DNA from 3 places in the Streptomyces sp. ATCC 21386 genome. Region 3 is predicted to be linked to each of the others. Evidence: riboswitches for the same ligand, from Rfam matches in the RefSeq annotation. Region 3 holds a riboswitch; each other region holds the start of a gene.
What was found. A riboswitch is a leader RNA that binds a small molecule or an ion and turns the genes downstream of it on or off. The one in region 3 is predicted to bind thiamine pyrophosphate.

Region 1 (10,092 bases), 2.5 Mb from region 3:
GCCTCCTGTGCAGCCCCGTACCTCGCCGGGTGAGGAGAACGTGCGGCGGCCCGAGCCTTCGGCGCCCGGGAAGCGGGCGCAGCGTTCGGCGGGCGCGGGATCGGCCCCGGCGCCGGCGCGGGGACCGTCATCGCCGACCGGGACCGAGGCGCAGCCGTCGGCACCACAGCTTCGGAACCAGGCGCAGGCGACGGGGTTCGTCCGCTCGGCGCGGTCCCTCGGTCACGGGCCGGGGAGAGGGGGCCGCATCCCCTCTCCCGCGCCGCCGACCGTGCCGGAGGCGAACTCCGGGACCCTCATCGGATCCGTGCAGAGGGCGATGCGGCTGCTGGAGGCCGTCGCCGAGCGGGAACACGGAGCACCCGCCAAACAGTTGGCACGGGACGCCGGTCTCGCGCTGCCCACGGCCTACCACCTGCTTCGCACCCTGGTGCACGAGGGTTATCTGCGCCGGGAGAAGGGCCTGTTCTTCCTCGGTGAGGCGGCGGAGAGGCTGAGCAGCAGCGGAGCGCAGCAGAAACGTCGCAGCACGGTGAGCGAGGCGCTGGCGCACTGGCGCGACACCCTGGGCGTCCCCGTCTACTTCGCCACCTACCGGGACGGCGAGATCGAGGTCATGTGCGTCGCCGACAGCCCGAGCATCCCTGCCGTCGAGGAATGGGCCGACTTCCGCGAGACGGCGCACGCCCACGCCGTCGGACAGTGCCTGCTGTCCCAACTGAGCGAGGAGGCCCGCCTCGACCACCTGGACCGCCACCCGGCTCAGTCCCTCACCCCGTACACGGTTCGCGACGAGGAGACGCTCCTCCGGCGCCTCGGGCGCCTCGGGCGCATGGAACCGGTGGTGGAGCACCAGGAGTACGCCCTCGGGACGGTCTGTGCCGCGCTTCCCCTCACCGTGGGGGCGACTGCCGGGGCCCTCGCCATCTCGCTGCCCTCGCACCAGGCGGCCCGACTGATGCCGGTGGCCCATCAGTTGCAGACGGAGATCGGGAAGCTGCTAGGGACACTCGCGATCTCTATCAGCATCTGAAAAATCACTCCTTGTGATCTCTCGTGTACTTTCAGCAAACTTCCAGGGGTGTCAGGCGGATGATTCCTGGCCAGTCGACGATCACGGCGGGGTAGGCGATGCGCGAGTCGGTACAGGCAGAGGTCATGATGAGCTTCCTCGTCTCGGAAGAACTCTCCTTCCGTATTCCGGTGGAGCTGCGTTACGAGACCTGTGATCCCTACGCCGTGCGGCTGACCTTTCATCTGCCCGGAGATGCCCCGGTGACCTGGGCGTTCGGGCGGGAGTTGCTCATCGACGGAGTCGGGCGGCCGTGCGGGGACGGGGACGTCCACATCGCGCCCGCCGACCCGGAGACGTTCGGCGAGGTCCTGATCCGCCTGCAGGTGGGGAGCGACCAGGCGATGTTCCGGGTCGGCACGGCGCCGCTGGTGGCCTTCCTGGACCGCACGGACAAGATCGTGCCGCTGGGGCAGGAGCGTTCCCTCGCCGACTTCGACGCCCTGCTCGACGAGGCGCTGGACCGCATCCTGGCCGAGGAGCAGAGCGCGGGCTGAACGTTACGGCGCCGGGGTGACGTAACGCTTCAGCGCTTGCGGCGGCGCCCCCTTCCACCACGGGCCGGAGCGGAGGCGGACGCAGCTTCGGCGCTGTTCGGACGGTCGGCGGAGACGACCAGGGCGGCCAGCGCGGTGGTCACCGGCACCGATGCGACCAGGCCGATCGAGCCGACGAGCGTGCGCACGATCTCCTCCGCGACGAGCTCGCTGTTGGCGACCGTGCCGACACTGCTCTGCGCGATCGAGAAGAGCAGGAGCAGCGGCAGCGCGGCACCGGCATAGGCCAGAACGAGAGTGTTGACCACCGATGCGATGTGGTCGCGGCCGATCCGGATGCCCGCGCGGTACAGGTTCCGCCAGCCCATCATCGGATTGGCCTCGTGCAGCTCCCACACCGCCGACGTCTGGGTGACCGTCACGTCGTCGAGCACGCCGAGCGAGCCGATGATGACGCCCGCGAGCAACAGGCCGCTCATGTCGATCGTCGGGTACAGCCCATGGATCAGACCGGTGTTGTCGTCCGTGTTGCCGGTCAGGTAGGCCGAGCCGATGAAACCCGAACCCAACAGGCCGATCAACAGCAGCGAGATCAGGGTGCCGATCACCGCCACGGAGGTCCGGGCCGAGAGCCCGTGGCACATGTAGAGGGCGATGAGCATGATGGCGCTCGCCCCGACCACCGCCACCACCAGCGGGTTCGAACCCTGCAGGATGGCCGGCAGGATGAAGAGGGTCAGCACCAGGAAGCTGATGGCCAGCGCCACCAGGGCCATGAGACCGCGCATCCGGCCCACGGCCACCACGGCGAGTGCGAAGATCCCGGCGAGCAGCACCATCGGGAACTTCCGGTTCACATCGGTCACCGAGTACTGCAAATCCTTGGGCGCGGCGGGTTCGTAGGCGACCACGACCTCCTGGCCCTGCTCCAACTGCCGTGACTGGTCGGGCTGGACGATCTCGGTGAAGGTACGGCCCTTGTCGTCACCGGTGTCGACCCGGACCGTGGCCTTCTTGCAGGTGCCGTTCGCCTGCTGCTGGGCCGACGAGCCCTCGGCGGTGGACGTGTCGCCGGTCGGGGTCCCGCCCGAGGCGTTCACCGACGAACAGCTGACCTCTTCGACCTTGGTGACGGTGGCCTGCTGTGTCTGTCGGTCGAAGCCCACCCCGGTGCGTTCGTGGGCCGGGGCGCCGCCGGGCCAGAGCACGACGAGACCCACGACGACCGCGGTCGCGAAGGGGATCAGCACCGCCGCGATGACCTTGCGCAGGTGCTGCGACACGGGCGCGGCGGGACCGTGGCCATGGCTGTGCGAATGGCCGTGGCCGCCACCGGAGGACGGGCCTTGGTCGTGCCCTCCGCCGGAGCCGTGTCCCCCGCCGGAGCCGTGTCCCCCTCCAGAGCCAGGGCCGCCGCCGGAGCCGTGGCCGCCTCCGGAGCCGTATCCATGGCCACCGTCGGAGCCACGGCCATGGCCGTTTCCAGGGCCATGGCCGTGGGGCGGCTCGTGGGGCGGAGGCGGGGGCTGCTGCGTCGTGGTCACCGACCGATCATCGCAAGAACGAGCGATGCCCACTGTTCACCGCGCCACATCTGCCGCTAGCGTGGAGGCACCTTTGCACACGCGGGAGCTCGGAGCACCGGGCTGAGAGGGCGCTGACCTCCGCAGACGCGATGTTTCACGTGGAACATCGTCGGGCGGAAATTGCTGCGTCGACCGCTGAACCTGTTACCGGGTAATGCCGGCGTAGGGAGTAGGTCTCATGACCATCGAGGACACACGCACGCCTGCCTCCAGCCAGACGGACGGGGCATCCGCCGCGTCCCCGGGTGAGAACAGCCAGGGTGAACAGCCCCTGGAGGCCGGGAAGTCCATCGGCTGGCACAAGGCGTACATCGAGGGCTCACGCCCCGATCTGCGGGTGCCGGTCCGCCAGGTGCATCTCACCAACGGACAGTCCGTCACCCTGTACGACACCTCCGGTCCGTACACCGATCCGACCGCGGAGACCGACGTCAGGCGGGGACTGCTCCCCCTGCGCGAGAACTGGATCATCGCCAGGGGAGACACTGAGGAGTACGCGGGCCGTCCCGTCCGCCCCGAGGACGACGGGATCAAGCACACCTCGCCACGCGGCGGGCTGCGCAACCTCGACGCGGTGTTCCCGGGGCGGCCGCGCCAGCCGCGCCGGAGCCGCGACGGCCAGGCCGTGACCCAACTCGCGTACGCACGACGCGGGGAGATCACACCCGAGATGGAGTACGTGGCCGTTCGGGAGAACGTCTCGCCGGAGGTCGTCCGCGAGGAGATCGCCGCAGGCCGGGCCGTACTGCCCGCTAACGTCAATCACCCCGAGATCGAGCCGATGATCATCGGGAAGCGGTTCCTGGTGAAGGTCAACGCCAACATCGGCAACTCCGCGGTCACCTCCTCCATCGAGGAGGAGGTCGAGAAGATGACCTGGGCGACCCGCTGGGGCGCCGACACGGTCATGGACCTGTCCACCGGCCGGAACATCCACACCACCCGCGAGTGGGTGCTGCGCAACTCCCCCGTCCCCATCGGCACGGTGCCGCTGTACCAGGCGCTGGAGAAGGTCGACGGCAAGGCCGAGGAGCTCACCTGGGAGATCTACAAGGACACCGTCATCGAGCAGGCCGAACAGGGCGTGGACTACATGACGGTCCACGCGGGTGTGCGCCTCGCGTATGTGCCGCTCACCGCGAACCGCAAGACCGGCATCGTCTCGCGCGGTGGTTCGATCATGGCGGCCTGGTGTCTCGCCCACCACAAGGAGTCGTTCCTCTACGAGAACTTCGAGGAACTGTGCGAGATCCTCGCCGCCTACGACGTCACCTACTCCCTCGGTGACGGCCTGCGGCCCGGTTCCATCGCCGACGCCAACGACGAGGCCCAGTTCGCGGAGTTGCGCACGCTCGGGGAACTCAACCGGACGGCGAAGCGTTTCCACGTACAGACCATGATCGAAGGCCCGGGCCATGTCCCGATGCACAAGATCAAGGAGAACATCGACCTGCAGCAGGAGATCTGCGATGAGGCTCCGTTCTATACGCTCGGCCCGCTGACGACGGACGTCGCACCGGCGTACGACCACATCACCTCGGGCATAGGCGCCGCGATGATCGCGTGGTGGGGCACGGCGATGCTCTGCTACGTCACGCCCAAGGAGCACTTGGGACTGCCCAATCGCGACGACGTGAAGACCGGCGTCATCACCTACAAGATCGCGGCCCACGCGGCGGACCTCGCCAAGGGGCACCCGGGCGCACAGGAGTGGGACGACGCGTTGTCGGACGCTCGCTTCGAGTTCCGCTGGGAGGACCAGTTCAACCTGGCCCTCGACCCCGATACGGCCCGCGAGTTCCACGACGAGACCCTCCCGGCGGAGCCGGCCAAGACGGCTCACTTCTGCTCCATGTGCGGTCCGAAGTTCTGCTCGATGAAGATCTCCCAGGACATCCGTCGTGAGCACGGTGGTTCCCGGGCCGACATCGAGGCGGGTATGGCCCAGAAGTCCAAGGAGTTCGCCGAGGCGGGGAACCGGGTCTATCTGCCGATGGCGGACTGAGGGGCGACGAGGGATCGGGGCACGGCGGCGGGAGCGTTCACGTACGGCCGAGGGACCGGGGCTCGGTCGTGGCTCCTGCTGCCTGGACGCGGTGCCTCGTGCTTGCGTGCGGACCGCGGTCCCCGGGCGACGAGCGGTGCTCTTCCGGCCGTTGCCGGGAGAGCCCGCTGCCGCGGTGTGGGCGGTGGCCTGAGGCCTGTTGTCAGTCCGGCTGGTGTTCCGGGCCGCCGAAGTCCGGGCTGGAGAAGTCCGGGCTGCTGTAACTGGGCCGGGAGCCGGAGCTGCCGCTGTCCGGGCTGCTGCTGAAGCTCGGACGGTTGTAGCCGAGATGCGGCATACGGCTGGGCGGGGCCGGACGGTCCGGCTCCAGCAGCAGAGCAGGACCCGGGTTCGCGAGGGCGTCGCGGAGGAACGGCAGGATGCCGCGCTCCAGGAGGGCTTCGCGCCAGGCTTCCCTGGCCCGGGTCAACTCCTCGTTCAGCTCGCTGCGCGCTCCGTCGTCGAGGAGCGCGGTGGCGTTGTTGCGCAGGGCCGTGAGCAGGAGGCCGACCGCGGCCACCAGGATCGCCGCCGCGGTGACCGCACCGAAGACCCAACCCGTGGTGAGGAGGGTCTCGGCGATCGCCCGCTCGGGGTCGAGCACCTTCATGACGTACCCCACGAGCAGGAAGAGCACCGCCGCGGTTCCGGCGAGGACCGGAGCGAGTACTGCGGCGACCGCACCGGCGCCCGCCCCCGCCGCCTCCGTGACCTCGCCCACGGTGGCGGCGAGGTTCACCGTGGAGCCGTCCGGCTCGCTGGAGCCGGGCGCGGTCCTCTCGGAGGCGGGCGTGGCGGCCGACGGAGGGCTGCGGAACTCGTCGCGGACCTTGACGTAGTACTGGTATTCGGTTGCCGCGGCGGCCGTGATGATCGCCGAGGCGTTGAGGGCCATCGTGCGCAGCTGTTCGGTGTTGAGCCGCTGGAGACCGGCGGCGAATTCCGGGCGGTGTGGTGCGGAGCGCAGCGCCTCGCCGAGGATCCGCTCGTACTCCTGGCGGTCCTCACTGAGCAGGTGCTGCGGAACGCTGTTCATCTGCATCCCCCGATGCTCCGTAGGGCTTGTGGCTCGGCATGCTGACGAGCCGTCGGGCAGAAACGGAGGGGAGCCTGCTACGGATAAGCCGATGGTAGAGCGGTGACGGCAGGCGGTGACAGGGGGTTTGAAGAAATTGGCACCTGGCCAGCGAAGTCTTCCGACCGGGAACGCCTGCCCGCTGACGGCTCAGGTAGGCAGGGGAAGTTCCTGGACCAGCAGCTTTCCGGCCATGGTGACACCGCCGTCCATGGCGACGGCCAGACCGTCCGCATAGGTGTACGGTCCGTCGACCGAGGGGCCCGCGCCGTCCTCGCCGTCCTCCGAGCCGACCTCTCCCAGGAGGTAGGGAATCGGGCTGTGACCGTGGACGATGCGGGTGCCGCCGTAGGTTTCGAGCAGCGAGCGCACGGCGTCGGCGCCGCCCTCGTCCCGGAAGGCGAAGCGGCGGGTGAACTTGCGGAAGAGGTCCCAGACCTCGTCCGCGTCGTTGCGCGTGATCGTCTCGCGGATGGTGTCGTTGACCGCCTCGATGGAGTCGCCGTAGTCGCGGTAGGCGGTGGTGTCGGAGTGCACCAGAAGGTGGCCGTCGACCTCCTCCATGGCGTCCAGACGGGCCATCCACTGGAGGTGGTGGTCCTGGAGGCGGTCCATGTCGGTCTTCTGGCCGCCGTTGAGGAGCCAGGCGGCCTGGAAGGTGGCCGTGCCCGCTCCGGAGTTGACGGGGGTGTCGCCGAACCGCTTGGCGCCCAGCAGCAGCAGCTCGTGGTTGCCCATGAGTGCCTTGCAGTAGCCGCCGGCCGCGGCGGCCTCGGCGGACAGGCGCATCACGAGGTCGATGACGCCGATGCCGTCCGGACCCCGGTCGGTGAAGTCGCCGAGGAACCAGAGCCGGGCGGTGCCCGCCGACCAGTTGCCCGCGGCGTCGACGAGGCCCTTCTCGCGGAGCGCGGCGAGGAGCTCGTCCAGGTAGCCGTGGACGTCCCCCACGACGAAGAGCGGGCTCGGCCGGACGGAGGACGGCTCGGCTGCCGCGGCCTCCGGGTCGATCACGACCTGGAGGGTGTCGCCCCGGTTGATCACCGGAAGGTCTCGCTGGGTCGGGGTGTATCCCTCGGGGTAGCCCTCGGGATCCCCGGCGGGCCCGGCGGCTTCGCCGGGCTCCGCGGAGTGTCCGTACGGACCGGCCTCGTGGACGTACGCGGGCACGCGGAAATCGCGCACCGTCGGCGTCCGCACCTCGGGTCCCTGACCGGCCCCCTGCGTCATCGACCCCTCCACCACCATCGCCCGCATCTGCACCGCATCGGACTGCCTGGTCGCGACGGTCCGCGGTGTGTGCGCCCATCATAGGAATGCGGATCGCGCCGTGTGATGACCCAGGGGTGGTGAAATGGCGCAGGGCCCCAGTTCACCGCGGTTTTCTCCCGAATTGGGCGGGGCTCACCCCGCCCGATTCCCGTTCGGATCCGCAAGTGGGACGTCAACCCGCTTCAGGTGATCGTGGCGGGCTGACCGTCGTACGCGGTGGACGCCGCTCGGACGAGGTCCGCACGATCAGCTCCGTCGGTATCACCTGCTCGACCGGCTGGTCCGATTCGACCCCCTCGATCGCGTCGATGAGGAGCTGGACCACGGCCGTGCCGATCCGACGCGGCTTCAGCGACAGCGTGGTGATCGGCGGCTCGGTGGACGCGTACACGGAGGACTCGCTGCAGCAGACGAGCAGCAGGTCGTCGGGGACGCGCAGACCGTAACGCCGGGCCGCGGCGAGCAGATCGGTGCCGTTCGGGTCGAAGAGGCCGTAGACCGCGTCCGGGCGGTCCGGGCGGGCCAGCAGTCGGTCGGCCGCGACGGCTCCGGCGCACGGATCGTGCGCCGGATAGGACTCGTAGACGGGATCCTGGCCCACGCGCTCGCACCAGCGCAGGTACGCGGTGGTGGAGAGGTGGGTGTACGTGTCCGTCGAGGTGCCGGTGAGGAGTCCGATCCGGCGGGCGCCCGCGTCGGCCAGGTGGTCGAGGATGCCGAGGACGGCGGCCTCGTGGTCGTTGTCGACCCACGCGGTGACCGGCAGCGTGCCGGCCGGCCGGCCGTCGGAGACCACCGGTAATCCCTGGCGGACCAGTTCGCTGACGACCGGGTCGTGGTCGGAGGGGTCGATGACCACGGTGCCGTCCAGGGCGACGTTCGACCACACGTCGTGTCGCGAGGTCGCGGGGAGGATCACCAGGGCGTAGCCCCGGGCCAGCGCGGCCGAGGTGGCTGCCCGCGCCATTTCCGCGAAGTACGCGAACTCGGTGAAGGTGAAAGGTTCATCCCCGTAGGTGGTCACGGTCAGGCCGATGAGGCCCGACTTGCCGGTTCTGAGGGTTCGGGCGGCCGCCGAGGGGCGGTAGCCAAGTCGGTCGGCGACCTCGCGTACATGGCGTCGGGTGGCGTCCGGGAGCCGGCCCTTGCCGTTGAGGGCGTCGGAAACGGTCGTGATGGAGACTCCGGCGGCGGCGGCCACATCCCGGATGCCCGCCCGGCCAGACCGGCTGCCTCGGCGGGGAGTTTCCGCGCGGCTCACCTGGTGCTTCCCTGCTGCTGTCATGGCGAGCCGATAGTAGGGCTCATGCGGTGGGGTAGTGCGGACGCATATGCACTCGTTGACAGGCACGTTTCTGCAAGGTCATAAAGGGGTAATTCCCTTGCATTGCAAGGGAGTTGAGAGCTCAGATGTCAGGACGTGACTTGTCGACGCGCATGGGCCTGCCAAGTAGCTGATGTTTCGAAGAGGTCTCAACTCACCTGGACGGGTGATGCGCGCTACGGCGTGAGCCACCGGCGCGCGCGTCCACAAGGGACGCGCCCCCTGATTCGTACACCTTCGTGCGCTGATGCCCCTGGGGCGGGTGTGGCGGCGGAGGCGTGGGCACGGTACGGACGCCGCTACGGACGTGGTTGTCCACAGGCCATTCGCAGGGGCGCCGAATCCTCATAAGGTGAGAAGCATTGAGTCGATGAGGAGGACTGCGGTGAGCGAGACAAGCCCCAAGCTGCGAGCCGAGCTGGAGGGGATTCCCACCTACAAGCCCGGCAAGCCGGCCGCGGCGGGCGGCCCGGTGGCGTACAAGCTGTCCTCCAACGAGAACCCGTATCCGCCGCTGCCCGGCGTGCTGGAGAGCGTGACGGGGTCGGCCGCGTCCTTCAACCGGTACCCGGACATGGCGTGCACGGGGCTCATGAGCGAGCTCGCGGACCGCTTCGGGGTGCCGGTCACGGATCTCGCCACAGGCACCGGCTCGGTCGGTGTGGCCCAGCAGCTGGTGCAGGCGACCTCGGGGCCGGGCGACGAGGTGATCTACGCCTGGCGGTCGTTCGAGGCGTATCCGATCATCACCCAGATCAGCGGGGCCACGTCCGTGCAGGTGCCCCTGACGCCGGGCGATGTTCACGACCTGGACGCGATGGCGGACGCGATCACCGACCGGACCCGGCTGATTTTCGTCTGCAACCCGAACAATCCGACAGGCACGGCGGTCCGCCGTGCCGAGTTGGAGCGGTTCCTCGACCGGGTGCCCGGTGATGTGCTGGTGGTGCTGGATGAGGCATACCGCGAGTTCGTACGGGATGTCGAGGTTCCGGACGGCGTCGAGTTCTACCGCGAGCGGTCGAACGTCTGCGTGTTGCGCACCTTCTCGAAGGCGTACGGGCTCGCGGGGCTCCGCGTGGGGTTCGCGATCGCTCACGAGCCGGTGGCGGCCGCGCTGCGGAAGACGGCCGTGCCGTTCGGTGTGAGCCAGCTCGCACAGGACGCCGCCGTCGCCTCGCTGCGCGCCGAGGACGAGCTGCTGGGCCGGGTCGGTTCGCTG
Region 2 (10,092 bases), 5.2 Mb from region 3:
CCGTGTCGCCACCGAGGGCAAGGGCGACAAGGCCGCGGGCGAGCCGCTGGCCGCCTGGGAGCGCGACCTGCTCGAGGGCGAGAAGAAGGCCGACGAGGCCCCGGCCGCCGCTGAGGCCCCGGCTGCCGCTGAGGCTCCGGCTGCCGCCGAGGCACCGGCCGAGGCCGCTGCCGAGGCCCCCGCCGCCGAGGCTCCGGCCGCGGACGCCGAGCAGGCCTGACCTTCACGGTCGTAGGGCTGTCGACATGACGGCGGGTGGCGCCGACCGCGCCACCCGCCGTTCACCCGCAGCCCGTAGATCTTCGGCGGGCGCCCGCCCTACGAGCGGCGGCGGACGCCGACTTCGAGACTTCGAACTCCGAGAAGAGATTCACAGATCATGGCGAACTACACCGCCGCCGACGTCAAGAAGCTCCGCGAGCTCACCGGCGCCGGCATGATGGACTGCAAGAAGGCGCTGGACGAGGCCGAGGGCAACGTCGACAAGGCCGTCGAGGCCCTGCGCATCAAGGGCCAGAAGGGCGTCGCCAAGCGCGAGGGCCGCTCCGCCGAGAACGGCGCCGTGGTCTCCCTCATCGCTGACGACAACACCTCTGGTGTCCTCGTCGAGCTGAAGTGCGAGACGGACTTCGTCGCCAAGGGCGAGAAGTTCCAGGCCGCCGCGAACGCCATCGCCGCGCACGTCGCCGCGACCTCCCCGGCCGACCTCGACGCCCTGCTCGCCTCCGAGATCGAGGCCGGCAAGACCGTCCAGGCGTACGTCGACGAGGCCAACGCCAACCTCGGCGAGAAGATCGTCCTCGACCGCTTCGCGCAGTTCGCCGACGGCTTCGTCTTCGCCTACATGCACCGCACCATGCCCGACCTGCCCCCGCAGATCGGTGTCCTGGTCGAGCTGGACAAGGCCGACGCCGACCTCGCCAAGGGTGTCGCCCAGCACATCGCCGCCTTCGCGCCGAAGTACCTCTCCAAGGAGGACGTGCCGGCCGAGGTCGTCGAGTCCGAGCGCCGCGTCGCCGAGGAGACCACCCGCGCCGAGGGCAAGCCCGAGGCCGCCCTGCCGAAGATCGTCGAGGGTCGCCTCAACGGCTTCTTCAAGGACGCCACGCTGCTCGGTCAGCCCTACGCGCTGGACAACAAGAAGTCCGTCCAGAAGGTCCTGGACGAGGCCGGTGTCACCCTGAAGCGCTTCACGCGCATCAAGGTCGGCATCTGAGTCCGTTACGCGACCAGCGCCCGGCCCCGATAGGGTCGAGTGCAGTCGTTCGCGTACGCCGCCCCGTGCGCGCGTGACGCGATGCGGACGACAGCAGATCTGACGAGGAGGCCATTGCCGCGCATGGGATGCGAACACCACCCCACCGGCAATGGCCTTCTTCGTATGTGCGACACGTAAAGAGGCGAGATCTCCATGACCACCAAGCCCCAGAAGAGCGACGACGGCAAATTGAGCGGCCGGTTTCTGCTGAAGCTGTCCGGAGAGGCGTTCTCCGGGGGCGGTGGCCTCGGCGTCGACCCAGACGTGGTGCACGCGATCGCCCGGGAGATCGCGGCCGTCGTACGCGACGGCGCGGAGATCGCCGTCGTCATCGGCGGCGGCAACTTCTTCCGCGGCGCCGAACTCCAGCAGCGCGGCATGGACCGGGCCCGCTCCGACTACATGGGCATGCTCGGCACGGTCATGAACTGCCTCGCCCTCCAGGACTTCCTGGAGAAGGAGGGCATCGACAGCCGCGTCCAGACCGCCATCACCATGGGCCAGGTCGCCGAGCCGTACATCCCGCTGCGCGCCGTGCGCCACTTGGAGAAGGGCCGTGTGGTCATCTTCGGCGCCGGTATGGGCATGCCCTACTTCTCCACCGACACCACCGCCGCGCAGCGCGCCCTGGAGATCGACGCCGAGGCGCTGCTGATGGGCAAGAACGGCGTGGACGGGGTCTACGACTCCGACCCCAAGACCAACCCGGACGCGGTCAAGTTCGACTCCCTCGGCTACGGCGAGGTCATCACCCGCGAGTTGAAGGTCGCCGACGCCACCGCGATCACGCTCTGCCGTGACAACAAGCTCCCGATCCTCGTGTTCGAGCTTCTCAAGGAGGGCAATATCGCGCGGGCCGTCAAGGGTGAGAAGATCGGCACTCTCGTGGGTGATCAGGGAAGCCGGGCCTGACCGGGTCCTTCCCCTGCCCGGGGGACGGAGCCTGACCGGGGGATGGACAATGTCCTGCCGGTCGGGAACCGTGCAGGAACAAGACGCGACGCAGCCGGCCGCCGACCAGACCAAGTACAGCTGCCGGGCCTACTCAAGACACGCAGGAGCAAGTGGTGATCGAAGAGACCCTCCTCGAGGCCGAGGAGAAGATGGAGAAGGCCGTCGTGGTCGCCAAGGACGACTTCGCCGCGATCCGCACCGGTCGTGCGCACCCGGCGATGTTCAACAAGATCGTGGCTGACTACTACGGTGCGCTGACGCCGATCAACCAGCTCGCCTCGTTCTCGGTGCCGGAACCGCGCATGGCCGTGGTGACCCCGTTCGACAAGACGGCCCTGCGCAACATCGAGCAGGCGATCCGCGACTCCGACCTCGGCGTCAACCCGAGCAACGACGGCAACATCATCCGGGTGGTGTTCCCCGAGCTCACCGAGGAGCGCCGCCGCGAGTACATCAAGGTCGCCAAGAGCAAGGCGGAGGACTCCAAGGTGTCCATCCGCTCGGTCCGCCGCAAGGCCAAGGACGCGATCGACAAGCTCGTCAAGGACGGCGAGGTCGGCGAGGACGAGGGCCGCCGTGCGGAGAAGGAGCTCGACGACACCACCGCGAAGTACGTCGCTCAGGTGGACGAGCTGCTCAAGCACAAGGAAGCGGAGCTCCTCGAGGTCTGATGAACGACTCTTCCTGGGGGGCGCCGTCACAAGCCGGGTACTGGGCGCCGACCGACCGGGGACCTGTCCAGGGGCAAGCCCCGGCGGGTCCCACGTACGATGCGCCTGAGGCCCAGCAGACTCGCCCCATGCCCATCGTGCCCGATGTACCCGCGCATGGCGGGAACCAGGACGACGACCGGGGGGCCGCTCGGCAGGCCGGTCCCCCCTTCCGCGACGAGACGCCGTCGGCGCAGCCCCACGGGGCGGCGCCGCAGAAGCCGGAGCCCATGCCCGACGCCCCACAGCCCGCCCCGCAGAAGAAGAGCGCGGGCCGTGACCTGGGCGCCGCCATAGGGGTCGGCGTCGGCCTCGGTGTGGTCATCGTCGCCTCGCTGTTCATCGTCAAGGCGGCCTTCGTCGGGGTGATAGCGGTCGCCGTGGTGGTGGGGCTGTGGGAGCTCACCTCGCGCCTGGCGGAACGCAAGGGCATCAAGGCGCCCCTCGTGCCGCTCGCGGTCGGCGGGGCGGCCATGGTCGTCGCCGGGTACGTCCGCGGGCCCGAGGGGGCCTGGGTGGCCATGGCGCTCACCGCGCTCGCCGTCCTCGTCTGGCGGATGACGGAACCGCCGGAGAACTATCTGAAGGACGTCACCGCGGGGGTCTTCGCCGCGTTCTACGTGCCGTTCCTGGCCACGTTCGTCGCGCTCATGCTCGCCGCCGACGACGGGCCGCAGCGGGTCCTGGTGTTTCTGCTGCTCACCGTCGTCAGCGACACGGGCGCGTATGCCGTCGGCTGGCGCTTCGGCACGCACAAGCTGGCGCCGCGCATCAGTCCCGGCAAGACCCGCGAGGGGCTGCTCGGCGCAATCGCCTTCGCCATGGTCGCGGGCGCGCTGCTCATGGAGTTCGTCATCGACGACGGCGCCTGGTGGCAGGGCCTGCTCCTCGGTCTCGCCGTCGCGGCCAGCGCCACGCTGGGCGACCTCGGCGAGTCCATGATCAAGCGGGACCTCGGCATCAAGGACATGGGCACGCTCCTGCCGGGCCACGGCGGCATCATGGACCGCCTGGACTCGCTGCTCCCGACGGCCCCGGTGGTCTGGCTGCTGCTGGTGCTGTTCGTGGGCTCGGGCTGAGCGTCGATCGAGCCTGCCGAGCCGAGTGGGCCCCGTCCTGGTTCCAGGACGCTGTTGGTAAATCCGGGGGCCTGCGTGACGACGGCCTGCACGACCCCGTTGGGGTTGTGCAGGCCGTCGTCATGTTCGTGGGGTGGGTTCGTGTCGTTGCGTGGGGTGGATCTGGCGGAGATTCCGGAGGAGACCGCGCGGCTGGCGCGTGCGGTGTTTCCGAAGGGGTGTCTGGTGATGCGGGTTCGGGATGCGCTCGGGCCGGTCTTCGCCGATGCCGACTTCGAGGAGTTGTTCTCGGCGCGGGGGCGGCCGGTGGTCTCGCCGGCGCGGCTGGCGCTGGTGTCGGTGTTGCAGTTCGCCGAGGGTCTGACCGACCGGCAGGCTGCGCACGCGGTCCGTTCGCGTCTGGACTGGAAGTACGCCCTGTCGCTGGAGCTGGCCGACGTGGGGTTCGACTTCTCCGTGCTCAGCGAGTTCCGGGCCCGGCTGACCGAGTCGGATGCGGGCCGGGCGGTGTTCGACGCGGTGCTGACGGCCGCCGGGGAGGCCGGGCTGGTCAAGGCGGGTAACCGGCAGCGCACGGACGCCACCCATGTACTGGCCGTGACCAGGGATCTGAGCCGGCTGGAGTTCGTGGTCGAGACACTGCGGGCGGCTTTGAACCAGATCGCCGAGGCGGCCGGGGACTGGCTGATGGGGTTGGCTGCGCCGGAGTGGTTCGACCGGTACTCGGCGCGTCCGGAGGACAGCCGTTTCCCGTCCCGGTGGGCCGCCCGGATCGAGCACGGCGACCAGTGCGGGGCCGACGGCACGGTGCTGCTGGAAGCGGTCTGGTCGACATCGGCACCGCCCGGCCTGCAGCGTCTTCCCGCGGTGGAGTTCCTCCGCCAGACCTGGGTGCAGCAGTTTCACCGCGTCGACGGCACCGTGCGCTGGCGGGAGCCGAAGAACACCCCGCCCGGCCTGATCCGCTTACGCACCCCGCACGAGCCCGGGGCCAGGACCGGAGCGAAGCGCGATCTGGCCTGGTCCGGATACAAGGTCCACCTCAGCGAGACCTGCGAGCCCGACGCCCCGCACCTGATCACCCACATCCACACCACCCCGGCACCGGTGACCGACAACGCCGTGCTGGAGGACATCCACACCGCCCTTGCCGACCGCCAACTGGTGCCGGACGAACACCTGCTGGACGCCGGATACGTCGACGCCGAGCAGATCCACCACGCCCGCCGCGATCACAGCATCACCCTCGTCGGACCGGTCGGGAAGAACACCATCCGGCAACAGGCAACCGGCGACGTCTTCGACAGCACGCGCTTCACCGTCGACTGGGAGCAACGCCAGGCCGTCTGCCCCGGCGGCCACACCAGCGTCCAGTGGAGAGACGCCCAGAGCCACCGCGGCACCCCGGTCACCCGCGTCCGCTTCGCCGAACGCCACTGCACCCCCTGTGAACTGCGGACTTCCTGCACCACCGCCGAAACCGGCCGCAATCTGACCCTGCGCCCCAAAGCCGAACACGAGATCCTCCAGCAGGCCCGCACCGAGCAGGACACCCACCACTGGCGCCGCCGCTACGGACACCGCGCCGGCGTCGAGGGCACCATCTCCCAAGGCGTCCAGGCATTCGGCCTGCGCAGATCCCGCTACCGCGGCCTCGCCAAAACCCGGCTGCAACACCACTTCACCGGCGCCGCCATCAACCTCGCCCGCATCGATGCCTGGCTCACCGGCAGACCGCTCGCCCGCACCCGCACCTCACCCTTCGCAGCACTCCGCCCCGCTGAATGAGATCCAGCGGGGCGGATTTACCAACAGCGTCCTGGTTCCAGGGCGGGGCCCTTTGCCACAGCCCCTCGCGAGATCGGCGGACATCGATAGGATCCGTGTCCATGGGGAGAGCGCGGGTGGGGGACGACGGCAGATATCACGGCGATCTGCCGTGCCGCTGGTGCCAGACACTCATCGACCAGGCGGGCCGACGCAGGCCGCGGCTGTACTGCCGGATGTCACATCGCTGGAAGAACTACGGCGCGTGGGTCGTGAGCGTGGTGGGCGGAATCTTCTGAGCCGACGACTGGCCCGGGCCATACAGATTGATCTGCGACACTTGACGGGTTATGCCGAAGCCCGGAGAACTCACATTCGTCGCCCCCCGCGGAGCCAAGAAGCCGCCGCGGCATCTTGCTGATCTTTCGCCTGCGGAGCGGAAGGAGGCTGTTGCCGCGATCGGGGAGAAGCCGTTTCGCGCCAAGCAGCTGTCCCAGCACTACTTCGCGCGGTACGCGCACGACCCGGAGCAGTGGACCGACATCCCCGCGGGTGCGCGGACGAAGCTCCAGGAGGCGCTGCTTCCTGAGCTGATGACGGTCGTGCGGCATCTGTCGACGGACCAGGAGACCACCCGCAAGACGCTGTGGCGGCTGTTCGACGGGACGCTCGTGGAGTCGGTGCTGATGCGGTACCCGGACCGGGTCACCATGTGCATCAGCTCGCAGGCCGGATGCGGGATGAACTGTCCGTTCTGCGCGACCGGACAGGCCGGGCTGGACCGGAATCTGTCCACCGCCGAGATCGTCCATCAGATCGTGGACGGGATGAGGGCCCTCAGGGACGGTGAGATTCCCGGCGGGCCCGCGCGGCTGTCCAACATCGTCTTCATGGGGATGGGCGAGCCGCTCGCCAACTACAACCGGGTCGTCGGGGCCATTCGCCGGCTCACCGATCCGGAGCCGGACGGGCTGGGGCTGTCGCAGCGCGGCATCACCGTGTCCACGGTCGGACTGGTGCCCGCCATCCACCGGTTCTCCGACGAGGGCTTCAAGTGCCGGCTCGCCATCTCCCTGCACGCCCCGGACGACGAACTGCGCGACACCCTCGTCCCCGTGAACACCCGGTGGAAGGTGCGCGAGGTCCTGGACGCCGGGTGGGAGTACGCGGCCAAGTCCGGGCGTCGGCTGTCCATCGAGTACGCGCTGATCCGGGACATCAACGACCAGGCGTGGCGCGGTGACCGGCTGGGCCGGCTGCTCAAGGGCAAGCCGGTGCATGTGAACCTGATCCCGCTGAACCCCACCCCGGGCTCCAAGTGGACCGCCTCCCGGCCCGAGGACGAGAAGGCGTTCGTCGAGGCCATCGCCGCCCACGGCGTGCCGGTGACCATCCGGGACACCCGGGGCCAGGAGATCGACGGGGCGTGCGGTCAGCTCGCGGCGACCGAGAGGTAGTCTGAGCCCGTACGTACATATCCATATTCCGACAGGGGAGCGCCACAGCGCTGAGAGTGCGGCATCCGGGCCGCAGACCCTCTGAACCTCGCCCAGGTCATTCTGGGTAGGAAGTTCGGTCATCACTCAAGCTGTTGCGCCCTGCCCGGGAGCCCTCGAATCGACAAGGGTCCCGGGCGGGGCCGCGTCTCTTCCTGGTCACTTCCAGGAGGATTGAATTCAGTGGGCATCACCAGGAGAGCAACGGTTCTCGTCGTCGGCCTCGGGCTCGTCACGCTGTCCGCGTGCGGCTCGTCCTCGGACGACACCGGTGCCGGCGACTCCAAGACCGTCACCCTCGTCAGCCACGGCTCCTTCGCCTACTCCAAGGACGTGCTGAAGGCGTTCGAGAAGGAGTCCGGGTACAAGGTCAAGGTGCTGAAGAGCGGCGACGCCGGGCAGGCCGTCAACCAGGCCATCCTGACCAAGGACAACCCGCAGGGCGACGTCTTCTTCGGCGTCGACAACACGCTGCTCTCGCGCGCCCTCGACAACGGCCTCTTCCAGCAGTACGAGGCGAAGGGGCTCGACAAGGTCGGGGCCGAGTACCAGCTGGACAAGGACGAGCACCGGGTCACGCCCATCGACTCCGGTGACATCTGCGTCAACTACGACAAGGCGTACTTCGAGAAGAACAAGATCGAGCCGCCGAAGACCTTCGACGATCTGATCAAGCCCGAGTACAAGGACCTCCTCGTCACCGAGAACGCCTCCACCTCCTCGCCTGGGCTCGGCTTCGTCCTCGGTACGGCCGCGAAGTACGGCGACGGAGGCTGGGAGGGCTACTGGGAGAAGCTCAAGGCCAACGGGGTGAAGGTCGTCGACGGCTGGGAGCAGGCGTACTACCAGGAGTTCTCCGGATCGACGGACGGCAAGAAGGCCGGGGGCGACCGGCCGCTCGTCGTCTCGTACGCCTCCTCGCCGCCCGCCGAGGTCGTCTACGCGGACCCGCGCCCGAAGACCGCGCCGACCGGGGTCGCCGAGGGCACCTGCTTCCGGCAGATCGAGTTCGCTGGGCTGCTGAGCAACGCGAAGAACGCCGAGGGCGGCAAGGCGCTGATCGACTTCCTGATCTCGAAGCGGTTCCAGGAGGACATGCCGCTCAACATGTTCGTGTACCCGGTCGTCGAGGGGGCGTCCGTGCCGGCCGAGTTCACCGAGTACGGGCCCGCGGCGAAGGACCCCGAGACCATGGCGCCGGAGAAGATCGCCGAGAACCGCGACCAGTGGGTCAAGTCGTGGACCTCCCTCGTACTGAAGTAGCCAAGGCTGCTGAGGCAGTCAAGGCGGCCAAGGCGGTTGAGGCAGCCGAGACGGCCGAGGGCGCCGGTTCGGGTGGGGACGTCGGGTCGGTCCAGGTCGCAGCGCGTCGATCTCGTCCGTCCCGTCGACCCCGTTCACCCCGTCCCGGTCGGTCGGGCGGGGCGGCTCGGCTCGGTCTCATGGCGCTGCCCGTCGTCTTCTTCGGGGTCTTCTTCGCCCACCCCGTCGCCGCGATCGTCGTCCGGGGGCTCAAGGCGGACGGCACCTGGCACCTCGGGCGGATCGGGGAGGTGCTGGCGGACGCCGGGATCCGGCACGTGCTCTGGTTCACCACCTGGCAGGCGCTCGTCTCGACCGCGCTCACGCTGGTGATCGCGCTCCCCGGCGCGTATGTGTTCGCGCGCTTCGATTTCAGGGGCAAGGAACTCCTGCGGGCGGTCGTGACCGTGCCGTTCGTCCTGCCGACCGTGGTCGTCGGGACCGCGTTCCTCGCGCTGGTCGGGCGCGGCGGGCTCTTCGACGAGCTGTGGGGCATGAGGCTGGACACGACGGTCTGGGCGATCCTCCTCGCCCATGTGTTCTTCAACTACGCGGTCGTCGTACGGACCGTCGGCGGGCTCTGGTCGCAGCTCGACCCGCGGCAGGAGGAGGCCGCGCGGATGCTCGGCGCCTCCCCGTTCGCGGCCTGGCGCAAGGTGACCCTCCCGGCGCTCGCGCCCGCCGTGGCCGCCGCCGCGCTGATGGTCTTCCTCTTCACCTTCACCTCGTTCGGGGTGGTGCAGATCCTCGGCGGACCGACGTTCTCCACCCTCGAAGTGGAGATCTACCGGCAGACCTCGGAGATCTTCGACCTGTCCACCGCCGCCGTACTGACGCTGGTGCAGTTCGCCGCGGTCGGGCTGATCCTCGCCGTGCACGCCTGGACCGTACGGCGGCGGGAGACCGCCCTGCGCCTGGTGGACGCCTCGCTCACCGCCCGGCGACCGCGCGGGGCCGGGCAGTGGGCACTGCTGGGCGCGGTCCTCGTGACCGTCGTCGTGCTGATCCTGCTGCCGTTGGGCGTGCTGGTGGAGCGGTCGCTCGACGCACCTGGCTTCGGCTACTACAAGGCGCTGACCAGCGACGAGAGCGGAATCTTCCTGGTCCCGCCGATCGAGGCGGTCGGGAACTCGCTGCGCTACGCGGCCGCCGCGACCGCCATCGCCCTGCTCGTCGGCGGACTCGCCGCCGCCGCGCTCACCCGGCGGGCGGGCCGGCTCGTGAGGGGCTTCGACGCGCTGCTGATGCTGCCGCTCGGCGTGTCCGCGGTGACCGTCGGCTTCGGGTTCCTGATCGCGCTGGACGAGCCGCCGCTGGATCTGCGGTCGTCCTGGATCCTGGTACCGCTCGCCCAGGCCCTGGTCGGCGTTCCCTTCGTGGTGCGGACCATGCTGCCCGTCCTCCGCGCGGTGGACGAGCGGCTTCGGGAGGCGGCGGCCGTGCTCGGAGCGTCGCCGTGGCGGGTGTGGCGCGAGGTCGATCTGCCCATGGTGCGACGGGCTTTGCTGGTCGCTGCCGGGTTCGCC
Region 3 (10,092 bases):
GAGTGCCACCGACCGGTCCCGGCCGCCGGTCGCGCTGCCCGTGTGCACGACCACCCCGAGCGCGCCGATCTCCCGGCCCCGGCGCAGCGAGTGCCGCATCGACTCCACGGACCTCTCCGCCGTCGCCTCGGTGTGCGAACCGAAGTTGATCAGGTACGGCGCGTGGACGTAGGCGGGGATCGACTCCTCGGCGCAGGCCGCGCGGAATTCCTCGTCCTGCCGGGGGTTGCCGGCCGGGGTCGCCCAGCCGCGCGGGTTGGCGACGAAGACCTGCACGGTCTCGGCCTTCAGATCGCGGGCGTAGGTCAGCCCGACGGAGTTCAGGCCGCCGGCGACGGGCACATGGCCGCCGACGGGGTTGCGGGAAGGGCCGACGGGACCGGGGGCGGTGCCGGGGAGTCCGGGGGCGGGGGCCGGAAGTCCGGGGGACTGCTGAGTGCTCACCGCACCAGGGTGTCATGCGGTCCGAGGCGCCCGGCCGCCGGTTCGAGGCGACGGCCGGGCCGGTCCGTCAGCGGATCTCGATGGTGATGGTCGAGCCCTTGGGCGCCGTGTCCCCGCCGTCCACGGACTGGCTCCTGACCTCGTCGCCGAAGAGCCCGAGGAGCCCCCGGTCCTCCTCGACCTCGAAGCCGGCGTCCTTGAGGCGCCGGGTCGCCTCGTCGACGCTGTCGCCCACGACGTCGGGGACCTCGACCATCACGGGCCCCTTGGAGAGCGTCAGGGTGACGGTGTCGCCCTGGCCGACCTGCTTGCCCGCCCCGGGAGCCTGCTCGGCCACGAGCCCCTTGTCGAACTCGGAGTTGACCCGCCCGGAGGCGAACTTCACCTTCAGGCCCGCCTGCTCCAGCTCGGAGGTGGCGTCCGCGACCGACGAGCCCGACACATCGGGCACCTCCACCGGGGCGCCCCGGCTGACCACGATCCTGACCGCCGAGCCGGACGAGATCTCGGTGCCCGTCCCCGGCTGGGTGCTGATCACCTGCCCCCTGATGACCTCGTCGCTGAACTCCCGCGTCACCACGCCCGGTTCGAGCCCGGCGTCCTTCAGTTCGGTCTTCGCGGCATCCAGCCGGTAACCCTGGAGATCGGGCACCTTCACGGTCTGCGGACCCTTGGAGATCGTCACCGTCACGGTGTCGTTGTCCCGGATCCGCTCGCCGGGCGCCGGGTCGGTGCCGATCACCCGGCCGCGCTTGACGGTGTCACTGAACGCCCGCTCGACGTCGACGTCCAGCCCGGCGCCCTCCAGCCGCTTCGTGGCGTCCGCCTCGCTCTGCTGCAACACGGCCGGGACCTGTGTGAACTGACCCGAGTTGATGTACCAGACGCCGCCGCCCACGCCCAGGACGAGCACCACGGCGACGACGACCGCCCACAGCCCGCGCCGGGGCGCGGCGGAGGCGCGGCCGCGCCGGGGCGGCGGCACAGGCGCGTCGAACCGGCTGGTGCGGTGCAACCGCTCGTCGGGATCGAGCCCCACCGACCGCGACACGGACAGGGAACGCGGGATCACGCTCGTCCGGTCCTCCGCGGTGTCGTGGCCGTCGGCTATCGCCTGCGGCGGCACCGCGTCCAGCTGCTCGGCGCTCAGCGCGGCCCGCGCCTCCAGTGTCTGCGCGAGCAGCGCCACGGCGTCGTACGGCCGCAGCTCCGCATTGCGGGCGGTCGCCGAGGCGACCAGCGCGTCCAGGTCGTAGGGCAGCCCCGGCACCGCGGCCGAGGGGGGCGGCACGTCGTCGTGGAGCGCGTGGTAGAGCACCTGCGCGGGGGAGTCGCCTGCGTGCGGCTTGCCGCCGGTGAGCATCTCGTAGAGCATCACGCCGCACGCGTACACGTCGACACGGGTGTCGGTCGTGCCGTGCTCCAGCTGCTCGGGGGCCAGGTAGGAGACGGTGCCGAGGACGGCGCCGGTCGTGCTGGTGACGGTGTCCACGGCCCGGACGAGCCCGAAGTCGGCGACCTTGACCCGGCCGTCGTCCCCTATCAGCACGTTCTCCGGCTTCATGTCCCGGTGCACGAACCCGGCGCGGTGCGCTGCGCCCAGCGCGGCGAGCACCGGCTCCAGGATGTCCAGCGCGGCGCGGGGCTGCAGCGCTCCGCGCTCGCGCAGCACGTCCCGCAGGGTGCAGCCGGCGACGTACTCCATCGCGAGGTAGACGTACGAGCCGTCGGTGCCCTGGTCGTAGACCCCCACCACGTTCGGGTGGGAGAGCCGGGCCACCGACTTCGCCTCCCGGATGAACCGCTCGACGAACGTCCGGTCCGCGGCCAGCGTCGGATGCATCACCTTGAGCGCGAGCACGCGGTCGAGGCGGGTGTCCACGGTCCTGTAGACCGTGGCCATCCCGCCGACGGCGATCCGCGCCTCGACTCGATACCGACCGTCGAGCACCTGGCCGACAAGCGGGTCCTGAAGGGTCGTGTCCACGCAGGTGAGTGTACGAGCCGCCGCCGACAGGCCCACGGGTCCCGGGAGCCGGGAGACGTACTGCAGCAGAGCTGTGACCGAGACCGGAGGGCTGTGACGAGCGGGTCTCCGACGGAACTCGTTCGACTGTTCGAGTGAGGGGTGGGGCGGCGTGAGCTCCGCCTCAGAACGCGGGGCGTTCCGGATCCAGCCGCGCCAGTCCCTCGCCGGGCGACGAGGCCTCCGCGAAGTGACGGCGGGGGATGCGGCCCGCCCGGTACGCCAGCCGTCCGGCCTCCACCGCGTGCCGCATGCCCTCGGCCATCAGGACCGGCTCCTGCGCCCGGGTCACCGCGGAGGCGAGCATGACGCCCGCGCACCCCAGCTCCATCGCCAGCGCGACGTCCGACGCCGTCCCCGCGCCGGCGTCCAGGATCACCGGCACGCGCGCGTGCTCGACGATCAGCTGGAAGTTGTGCGGGTTGCGGATGCCGAGCCCGGAGCCGATGGGCGACCCGAGCGGCATGATCGCGGCACAGCCCACGTCCTGGAGCTTGCGCGCGAGCACGGGGTCGTCGTTCGTGTACGGCAGCACCGTGAAACCGTCGTCGACGAGCGTCTCGGCGGCGTCGAGGAGTTCGATCGGGTCCGGCAGCAGGGTGCGCTCGTCGGCGATGACCTCCAGCTTGACCAGGGACGTACCGAGCGCCTCACGCGCGAGGCGGGCCGTCAGCACGGCCTCGCCCGCCGTGAAGCAGCCGGCCGTGTTGGGCAGCACCCGGATGCCGAGCCGGTCGAGCACCGACAGCACCGAGCCGTGCACGTCGGCGTTCACCCGGCGCATCGCGACCGTGGTCAGCTCCGTGCCGGAGGCCACCAGCGCGCGCTCCAGGACGTCCAGGCCGCTCGCGCCGCCGGTGCCCATGATCAGACGGGACGCGTAGGTCGTACCGCCGAGGACGAAGGGGTCGTCTGCCATGGGATCAGCCTCCTTGGACGGCGGTGAGGACCTCGACACGGTCCCCCTCGGCGAGGGCGGTGGTCGTCCACCGCGCGCGCGGGACGACGGTTTCGTTGAGAGCGGCGGCGACCCCGGAGACGGACGGCGTGAGCGTCCGCACGATCGCGTCGAGGGCCGTGCCGGGGGCGATCTGCCGCCGCTCCCCGTTGACGGACACGGTCAGGGTCCCGGTGGTGCTCATACGGGCTGCTCCAGGAGTTCGCGGGCCGCGCCGGCGCGGAACCGCAAGGGGGTGAAGTCGCGTGCCTCCGCCGGCAGTTCACCGGTGGTCAGCACCTCGGCCAGGACGTCGCCGGTGACCGGCGTGAGCAGCACCCCGTTGCGGTAGTGGCCCGTCGCGAGGAGCAGACCGTCCAGTCCGCTCGGGCCGAGGAGCGGGGCGTTGTCGGGGGAGGCGGGCCGTAGTCCCGCGCGGGTCTCGGTGAGCGGTAGTTCGGTGATCCCGGGCACGAGTTCGTGGGCGTCCCGCAGCAGTTCGTACACCCCGCCCGCGGTGACCGTCGTGTCCCAGCCCTGTTCCTCGCTGGTCGCGCCGACGACGAGTTCGCCGTTCTCGCGCGGCACCAGATAGACCTGGCTGCCGCGCACCACGGCCCGCACGGTACGGCTCAGGAAGGGCGCGTACGGCTTCGGGACGGTCAGCCGCAGCACCTGCCCCTTCACCGGCCGCACCGGCGGCCGCACTTCGGCCGGGACCCCGGCGAGCCGCCCGCTGAGGCTGCCCCCGGCGAGGACGGTGTGCCCGGCGTCCAGCCGGTCGCCCGCGCCGGTGCGGACCCCCGTGGCCCGCTCCCGGGCCACCGACAGCTCCTCGGCCCAGCTCCGGTGGAACACCACCCCGGCGCGTTCGCAGGCCCTCACCAGGGCCGCGGAGAGCCGCCTCGGGTCGACCTGGTGGTCCCCGTCGACCCGCAGCCCGCCACGCACGCCGGGCGCGAGCATCGGTTCCAGGCGACGGCACTCCCGTCCGCTCAGCCACTCCGAGTCGAGGCCCGAGCGGCGTTGCAGGGCGTGCAGTTCGCGCAGATGGGCGCGGTCGTCGGCGTCGAGCGCGACGGCGAGGGTGCCCGAGCGGCGGTAGCCGAGGTCGAGGCCGGTGACCTCGGTGAGCTCGGCGGCGAAGTCCGGATAGCGGCGCGCGGACTCCAGGTTGAGCCCCAGCAGCGTCTGCTCGCCGTAGTGCAGTTCGGTCACGGCGGCGAGCATCCCGGCCGCCACCCGCGCGGCCCCGCCGCCGGGCTCGGGATCGACGACGGCCGTGGCGAACCCGCGCTGCGCGGACCGCCACGCCGTGACGAGACCGATGATTCCGCCCCCCACGACGAGGACGTCTGACGTGTGCGTACGCGACATGGGCGTCCAGCCCCTCCCTTCGCCGGCATGACCCGGATCAGGTTCGTACGGTCGGAGGCCGCCAGCCTCCCTCTCAGCCCGGTGCGTCCGGGCTCCCGCGAGTGCTCTACGGTGGCCCACCCTAGCCCCCGCCGATCGCCTCAGTAAGGGAGCCCGTGCCCATGGCCCGCTCGCTCGACGGTCTCGTCCTCGCCCCCGTCGCCGACCAAGCCCCAGGTCAGGTGGGCACCCGCACCCGGTTCACGTACCACGAGGAGGACGGCGAGGTCTGGGCCGACTACGCGGGCGGCGACGTCGTGCGCGGCCGGCTCGTGGGCACGCGGGCGGGGGACCGGCTGGACTTCCGCTATGTGCAGTTGAAGACCGACGGGACGACCGCCTCGGGGCACTGCGTGTCCCTCGTCGTCGAACTGCCCGACGGGCGGGTCCGGCTGGAGGAGACCTGGGAGTGGGAGTCGCGGACCGGCAGCGGGACGAGCGTGGTGGAGCAGGTCGACGAGCCGACGGACCCCACCCCCTGACTGACCGAATATCAGTTGTCTATGGTGATCGGGTGAGCGAGCAGACGCAGCTGAGGGGCGGATCACCGGCGCGGCGCGTGGTCGTGGTGGGCGCGGGAATGGCGGGCGTGCAGACGGCGGTCGCCCTGCGGGAACAGGGCTTCACCGGCGACGTGATCCTGCTCGGCGCCGAGCCGCACCAGCCGTACGACCGGCCGCCGCTGTCCAAGGCCGTCCTGCTCGGCAACGCCGAGGGCTCCGCCTTCGACGTCGACTTCGAGGCGCTCGGCATCGACCTCCGGCTGGGCCGCGAGGTCACCGGCCTGCGCCCCGCCGGCCACGAACTCGACACGGCCGCCGGGCCCGTCCCGTACGACGTCCTCGTCGTCGCGACCGGCGCCGAACCGGTCCGGCTGCCGGGCGTCGAGGGGGTGCCCGGGGTGCATCTGCTGCGCACCCTGGACGACGCCGAGCGGCTGCGGCCCGTGCTGGCACGGCAGCACGACATCGTGGTCGTGGGCGCGGGCTGGATCGGCGCGGAGTTCGCCACGGCCGCGCGCGAGGCGGGCTGCGCGGTCACGGTCGTCGAGGCGGCGGACCGCCCGCTCGCGGGCGCGCTCCCCGCGGAGGTGGCCGCCCCGATGACCGCCTGGTACGCCGACAGCGGCGCCACCCTGCGCACCCACGCGCGCGTGGCGCGCGTCGAGCCCGGGACGGTGGTCCTGGACGACGGCACCCTGGTCCCGGCGGGCGCGGTCGTCGTCGGCATCGGCGCGCGCCCCGCCACGGCCTGGCTGAAGGGCTCCGGCATCGAGCTCGGCGCCCACGGCGAGGTGGTGGCCGACGACCATCTGCGCACCTCCGCGCCGGATGTCTACGCCGTCGGCGACTGCGCCTCCTTCCCCTCGGGCAGGTACGGCCGGCGCCTGCTCGTCCACCACTGGGACAACGCCCTCCAGGGCCCCCGCACGGTCGCGGCGAACATCGTCGGCGAGACCCCCGGGCCCTACGACCCCGTCCCGTACTTCTGGTCCGAGCAGTTCGGCCGGTTCGTCCAGTACGCCGGGGACCACGCCTCCGCCGACACCATGGTCCGGCGCGGCGACCCGACCGGCGCCGCCTGGTCGGTGTGCTGGCTCCGGGAGACCCGCCTGGTCGCCCTGCTGGCCGTGGGCCGCCCCCGCGACCTGGCCCAGGGCCGCCGCCTGATCGAGGCGGGCACCCCGATGGATCCGCTGCTGCTGGAGGACCCGGCGAGGCCGCTGAAGGCGGCGACGGCGTAGGCCGGACGCGGCTCGGCTACCCACTGTCAGTCCCAGATGGCAGTCTTGGAGACGTGACCGAGATTGACGCAAAGATCGATGCTCTCGTCCCCGCGTGGCTTACCCTCCCCGACATCGCAGAGATGCTGGACGTCGAGGTGACCCGAGTGCGGCAGCTGGTGAAGGAAGGCCAGCTCATCGCCGTACGCCGTGGTGAGAACCGCGCGCTGCACGTCCCCGCCGCCTTCATCGACGGAGACAAGGTGGTCAAGGGCCTGACCGGCACCCTGACCCTGCTGAGGGACGACGGCTTCACCGACGAAGAGATGCTGGAGTGGCTCTTCACTCCGGACCCCAGCCTGCCCGGCACCCCGGCCCAGGCGCTGAGCGAGAATCGCGGCACGGAGGTGAAGCGCCGCGCCCAGGCGCTCGCCGTCTGACCGGAAAACACCTGAGGCACCAGACACACCAGACAGATCAGAGACACCGGGGACACCCCGGAAGTTCGCAGCAGAGCCGCCTGTACGGCGTACGGGAGCCGGGCCCGCGAGGGTCGCGTCCCGTACGCCGCACCGATCACGCACGCCAACGGGGGACGCACCCATGCCCGACGCCGCCGCACAGCTCGCCGACGCCCGGCTCTACCTCTGCACGGACGCCCGCAAGCGCCAGGGCGACCTCCCGCGGTTCCTGGACGCGGTCCTCGCGGGCGGCGTGGACATCGTGCAGCTCCGCGACAAGGGCATGGAGGCCGCCGAGGAGCTGGAGCACCTCCAGGTCTTCGCGGACGCCTGCCGCCGGCACGGCAAGCTGCTCGCCGTCAACGACCGCGCGGACGTCGCCCACGCCATCGGCGCGGACGTGCTGCACCTCGGCCAGGGCGACCTCCCGGTTCCCGCCGCCCGTGCCGTCCTCGGGACGGACGTGCTCATCGGCCGTTCCACCCACGCCGAGGAGGAGGCCGCCGCCGCGGCCGTCCAGGAGGGCGTGGACTACTTCTGCACGGGCCCCTGCTGGCCCACCCCCACCAAGCCGGGCCGTCACGCCCCCGGCCTGGATCTCGTCCGGTACACCGCCGCCCTCGCCACCGACCGCCCCTGGTTCGCCATCGGCGGCATCGACCTCGGCAATCTCGACGAGGTCGTCGAGGCGGGTGCCCGGCGGGTGGTGGTCGTCCGGGCGATCACCGAGGCCGACGACCCGGGAGCCGCCGCGGCGGAGTTCACCAAGCGGCTGCGCGCCCTCTAGCCGGCAGTGGCTGTGTGCCCTCCAGTCGGTCGCGCCCATGTCCACGGCTGTCCAAGGCGTGGACAAGAGATCGACAAAAGGGACAAAAGGTACCGGTTTGGTTGGGGGGTCGCTCCGACCTGACTAACCTGCCCGTATGGCCCTAGGAACCGCTTCGACCCGCACGGACCGCGCACGGACCGTGCGCGACATGCTCGCCACGGGCAAGACCACCTACTCCTTCGAGTTCTGGGCGCCCAAGACGGAGAAGGGCGAGCGGAACCTGTGGACCGCCCTCCGCAGGATCGAGGCGGTCGCGCCCAGCTTCGTCTCCGTGACGTACGGCGCGGGCGGCTCCACCCGGGCCGGCACGGTGAAGGCGACCGAGCAGATCGCCTCCGACACCACCCTCACGCCGGTGGCCCACCTCACCGCGGTCAGCCATTCCGTCGCCGAACTGCGGAACATCATCGGCCAGTACGCGGACGCCGGCATCCGCAACATCCTCGCCGTCCGGGGCGACCCGCCCGGTGACCCGATGGGCGAGTGGATCGCGCACCCGCAGGGGCTCACCTACGCCGCCGAACTCGTCCAACTCATCAAGGAGTCGGGCGACTTCTGCGTCGGCGTGGCGGCCTTCCCGGAGATGCACCCCCGCTCCCCGGACTGGGACAGCGACGTGGCGCGCTTCGTCGACAAGTGCCGGGCGGGCGCCGACTACGCGATCACGCAGATGTTCTTCCACCCCGACTCGTACCTGCGTCTGAGGGACGCGGTCGCGAGCGCAGGCTGCGAAACCCCCGTGATTCCCGAGGTCATGCCCGTCACCAGCGTGAAGATGCTGGAACGGTTGCCGAAACTCAGCAACGCCGCCATCCCGAACGCCCTGAAAGAGCGGATCGTCACAGCCAAAGACGATCCGGCCGCTGTACGCTCCATTGGCATCGAGTTCGCCACGGAGTTCTGCGCGAGGCTGCTGGACGAGGGAGTCCCCGGGCTTCACTTCATCACCCTGAACAACTCCACCGCGACTCTGGAAATCTACGAGAACCTGGGCCTGCACCATCCACCACGGGCCTAGACCGGTCGCACTCGCGTACGAGACACTGCGTAGCGGCTACAGGGAGAGGGGCGTACATGGGCTGGGCGGTCCTCTACATCGCGTTCGGCGTCGTCGCGTTGTGGCTGCTGGGTGAGGTGCTGCTGCAGTACAAGGCGCGCCTGCGCTGGCGTCTGCTCGCCTTCGCGGGCTTCCTCGGTGTCGTCCTCGGTGTCCTCATCCCCAACGTGATTGTCATCGGGCTGGGCGCGATCGCCTTCGCGGTCGGGCAGACGTACGTGACGCTGTCGTTCCGGCGCGGCTTCGAGGCTGGCTGGGCCGTCCGCCCGCGCTCCGGCGAGGGCGAGGACGGCGGCCGGCTGCCGAAGGCCGTCAAGAAGCGCCGGCGCGGCGAACCGGACCGCCAGGACCCGAGCCTGGAGGTCACGGACCTGGAGACCACCGCCGCCGGTGCGTACGCGCAGGGCGACGACCTGCTCGACGACCGCGACGACGACGTGTTCGTCCGCCCGCAGTCCACGCCCTCCGCTGCCGGGCCGGCCCCCGTCTACTCCCCGGAACCCATGCCGGACGACACCAGCACCTACGGCATCTACGGCGACGACAACGCCTACGCGGGCGCCACCGGCCAGCGGCAGGCGACCGCCGACCAGGCCGCGCAGGACGAGGCCTTCGCCTACTACGGCTACGACCAGCAGCAGTACGGATACGACGCGTCGCAGCAGCAGTACGCCGCCTACTCCGACCCGTACATCGGCACCCAGACGTACGACGCCACGGCCTCCTACGACCAGTCCTACGGGCAGCAGGGGTACGGGCAACAGGGCTACGGCCAGGACCAGTACGGCAACGGCGGTTACGGCGGCGAGACCCCGCCCGGCGGCGTCTGGGTCCCGCAGCAGCGCAACACCGACGACCCGTTCGGCTCGGACCTCCCGTCGGACCAGCAGTACCCGTACCAGGGCAACGGCAACGGCAATGGCCAGAACGGCTACGACGAGCAGCAGTACCGTTTCTGAAGGATCCGCCCGGCCGTTGCTCCGGCCCCGGTGAGCCTCACCGGGAGCCGCGGAAGTCCGGTCCCTCCACGATCAGTCCAGCCACCAGCGCGCCCGACATCCCGGCGTGCGGAAGGCCGCCGCCGGGGTGGGACCAGCCGCCCACGGTGAACAGGCCCGGCAACGCGGTGGTGTTGGACGGGTGCAGCCATCGCCCGTCCGCGGCGGCGAGCGCCGGCGCCGGGACCGCGCCCCCCTCCG

Region 1: linked by a shared signal. The riboswitch ahead of thiC (phosphomethylpyrimidine synthase ThiC) and the one ahead of thiO (glycine oxidase ThiO) in region 3 are both predicted to bind thiamine pyrophosphate.
Region 2: linked by a shared signal. The riboswitch ahead of GWK25_RS08685 (thiamine ABC transporter substrate binding subunit) and the one ahead of thiO (glycine oxidase ThiO) in region 3 are both predicted to bind thiamine pyrophosphate.

The regions. Positions count from the first base shown of each region.
Region 1 covers NZ_JAAVVL010000001.1:9,695,965-9,706,056, reverse strand. The annotation lists gene GWK25_RS41780 (IclR family transcriptional regulator) at 308-1,033, shown strand; gene GWK25_RS41775 (SsgA family sporulation/cell division regulator) at 1,132-1,569, shown strand; gene GWK25_RS41770 (YibE/F family protein) at 1,599-3,113, opposite strand; TPP riboswitch at 3,185-3,341, shown strand; gene thiC (phosphomethylpyrimidine synthase ThiC) at 3,334-5,160, shown strand; gene GWK25_RS41760 (hypothetical protein) at 5,363-6,241, opposite strand; gene GWK25_RS41755 (metallophosphoesterase) at 6,425-7,504, opposite strand; gene GWK25_RS41750 (LacI family DNA-binding transcriptional regulator) at 7,719-8,831, opposite strand; gene hisC (histidinol-phosphate transaminase) at 9,256-10,092, shown strand, end outside.
Region 2 covers NZ_JAAVVL010000001.1:1,965,107-1,975,198, forward strand. The annotation lists gene rpsB (30S ribosomal protein S2) at 1-220, shown strand, start outside; gene tsf (translation elongation factor Ts) at 380-1,216, shown strand; gene pyrH (UMP kinase) at 1,412-2,170, shown strand; gene frr (ribosome recycling factor) at 2,326-2,883, shown strand; gene GWK25_RS08670 (phosphatidate cytidylyltransferase) at 2,883-4,001, shown strand; gene GWK25_RS08675 (IS1182 family transposase) at 4,143-5,789, shown strand; gene rlmN (23S rRNA (adenine(2503)-C(2))-methyltransferase RlmN) at 6,119-7,225, shown strand; TPP riboswitch at 7,249-7,356, shown strand; gene GWK25_RS08685 (thiamine ABC transporter substrate binding subunit) at 7,448-8,527, shown strand; gene GWK25_RS08690 (iron ABC transporter permease) at 8,707-10,092, shown strand, end outside.
Region 3 covers NZ_JAAVVL010000001.1:7,199,693-7,209,784, reverse strand. The annotation lists gene GWK25_RS31005 (deoxyribonuclease IV) at 1-444, opposite strand, end outside; gene pknB (Stk1 family PASTA domain-containing Ser/Thr kinase) at 512-2,431, opposite strand; gene GWK25_RS30995 (thiazole synthase) at 2,595-3,389, opposite strand; gene thiS (sulfur carrier protein ThiS) at 3,394-3,594, opposite strand; gene thiO (glycine oxidase ThiO) at 3,609-4,784, opposite strand; TPP riboswitch at 4,782-4,893, opposite strand; gene GWK25_RS30980 (hypothetical protein) at 4,946-5,305, shown strand; gene GWK25_RS30975 (NAD(P)/FAD-dependent oxidoreductase) at 5,338-6,567, shown strand; gene GWK25_RS30970 (Rv2175c family DNA-binding protein) at 6,621-6,986, shown strand; gene thiE (thiamine phosphate synthase) at 7,150-7,794, shown strand; gene metF (methylenetetrahydrofolate reductase [NAD(P)H]) at 7,931-8,854, shown strand; gene GWK25_RS30955 (hypothetical protein) at 8,911-9,852, shown strand; gene GWK25_RS30950 (NAD(P)/FAD-dependent oxidoreductase) at 9,890-10,092, opposite strand, start outside.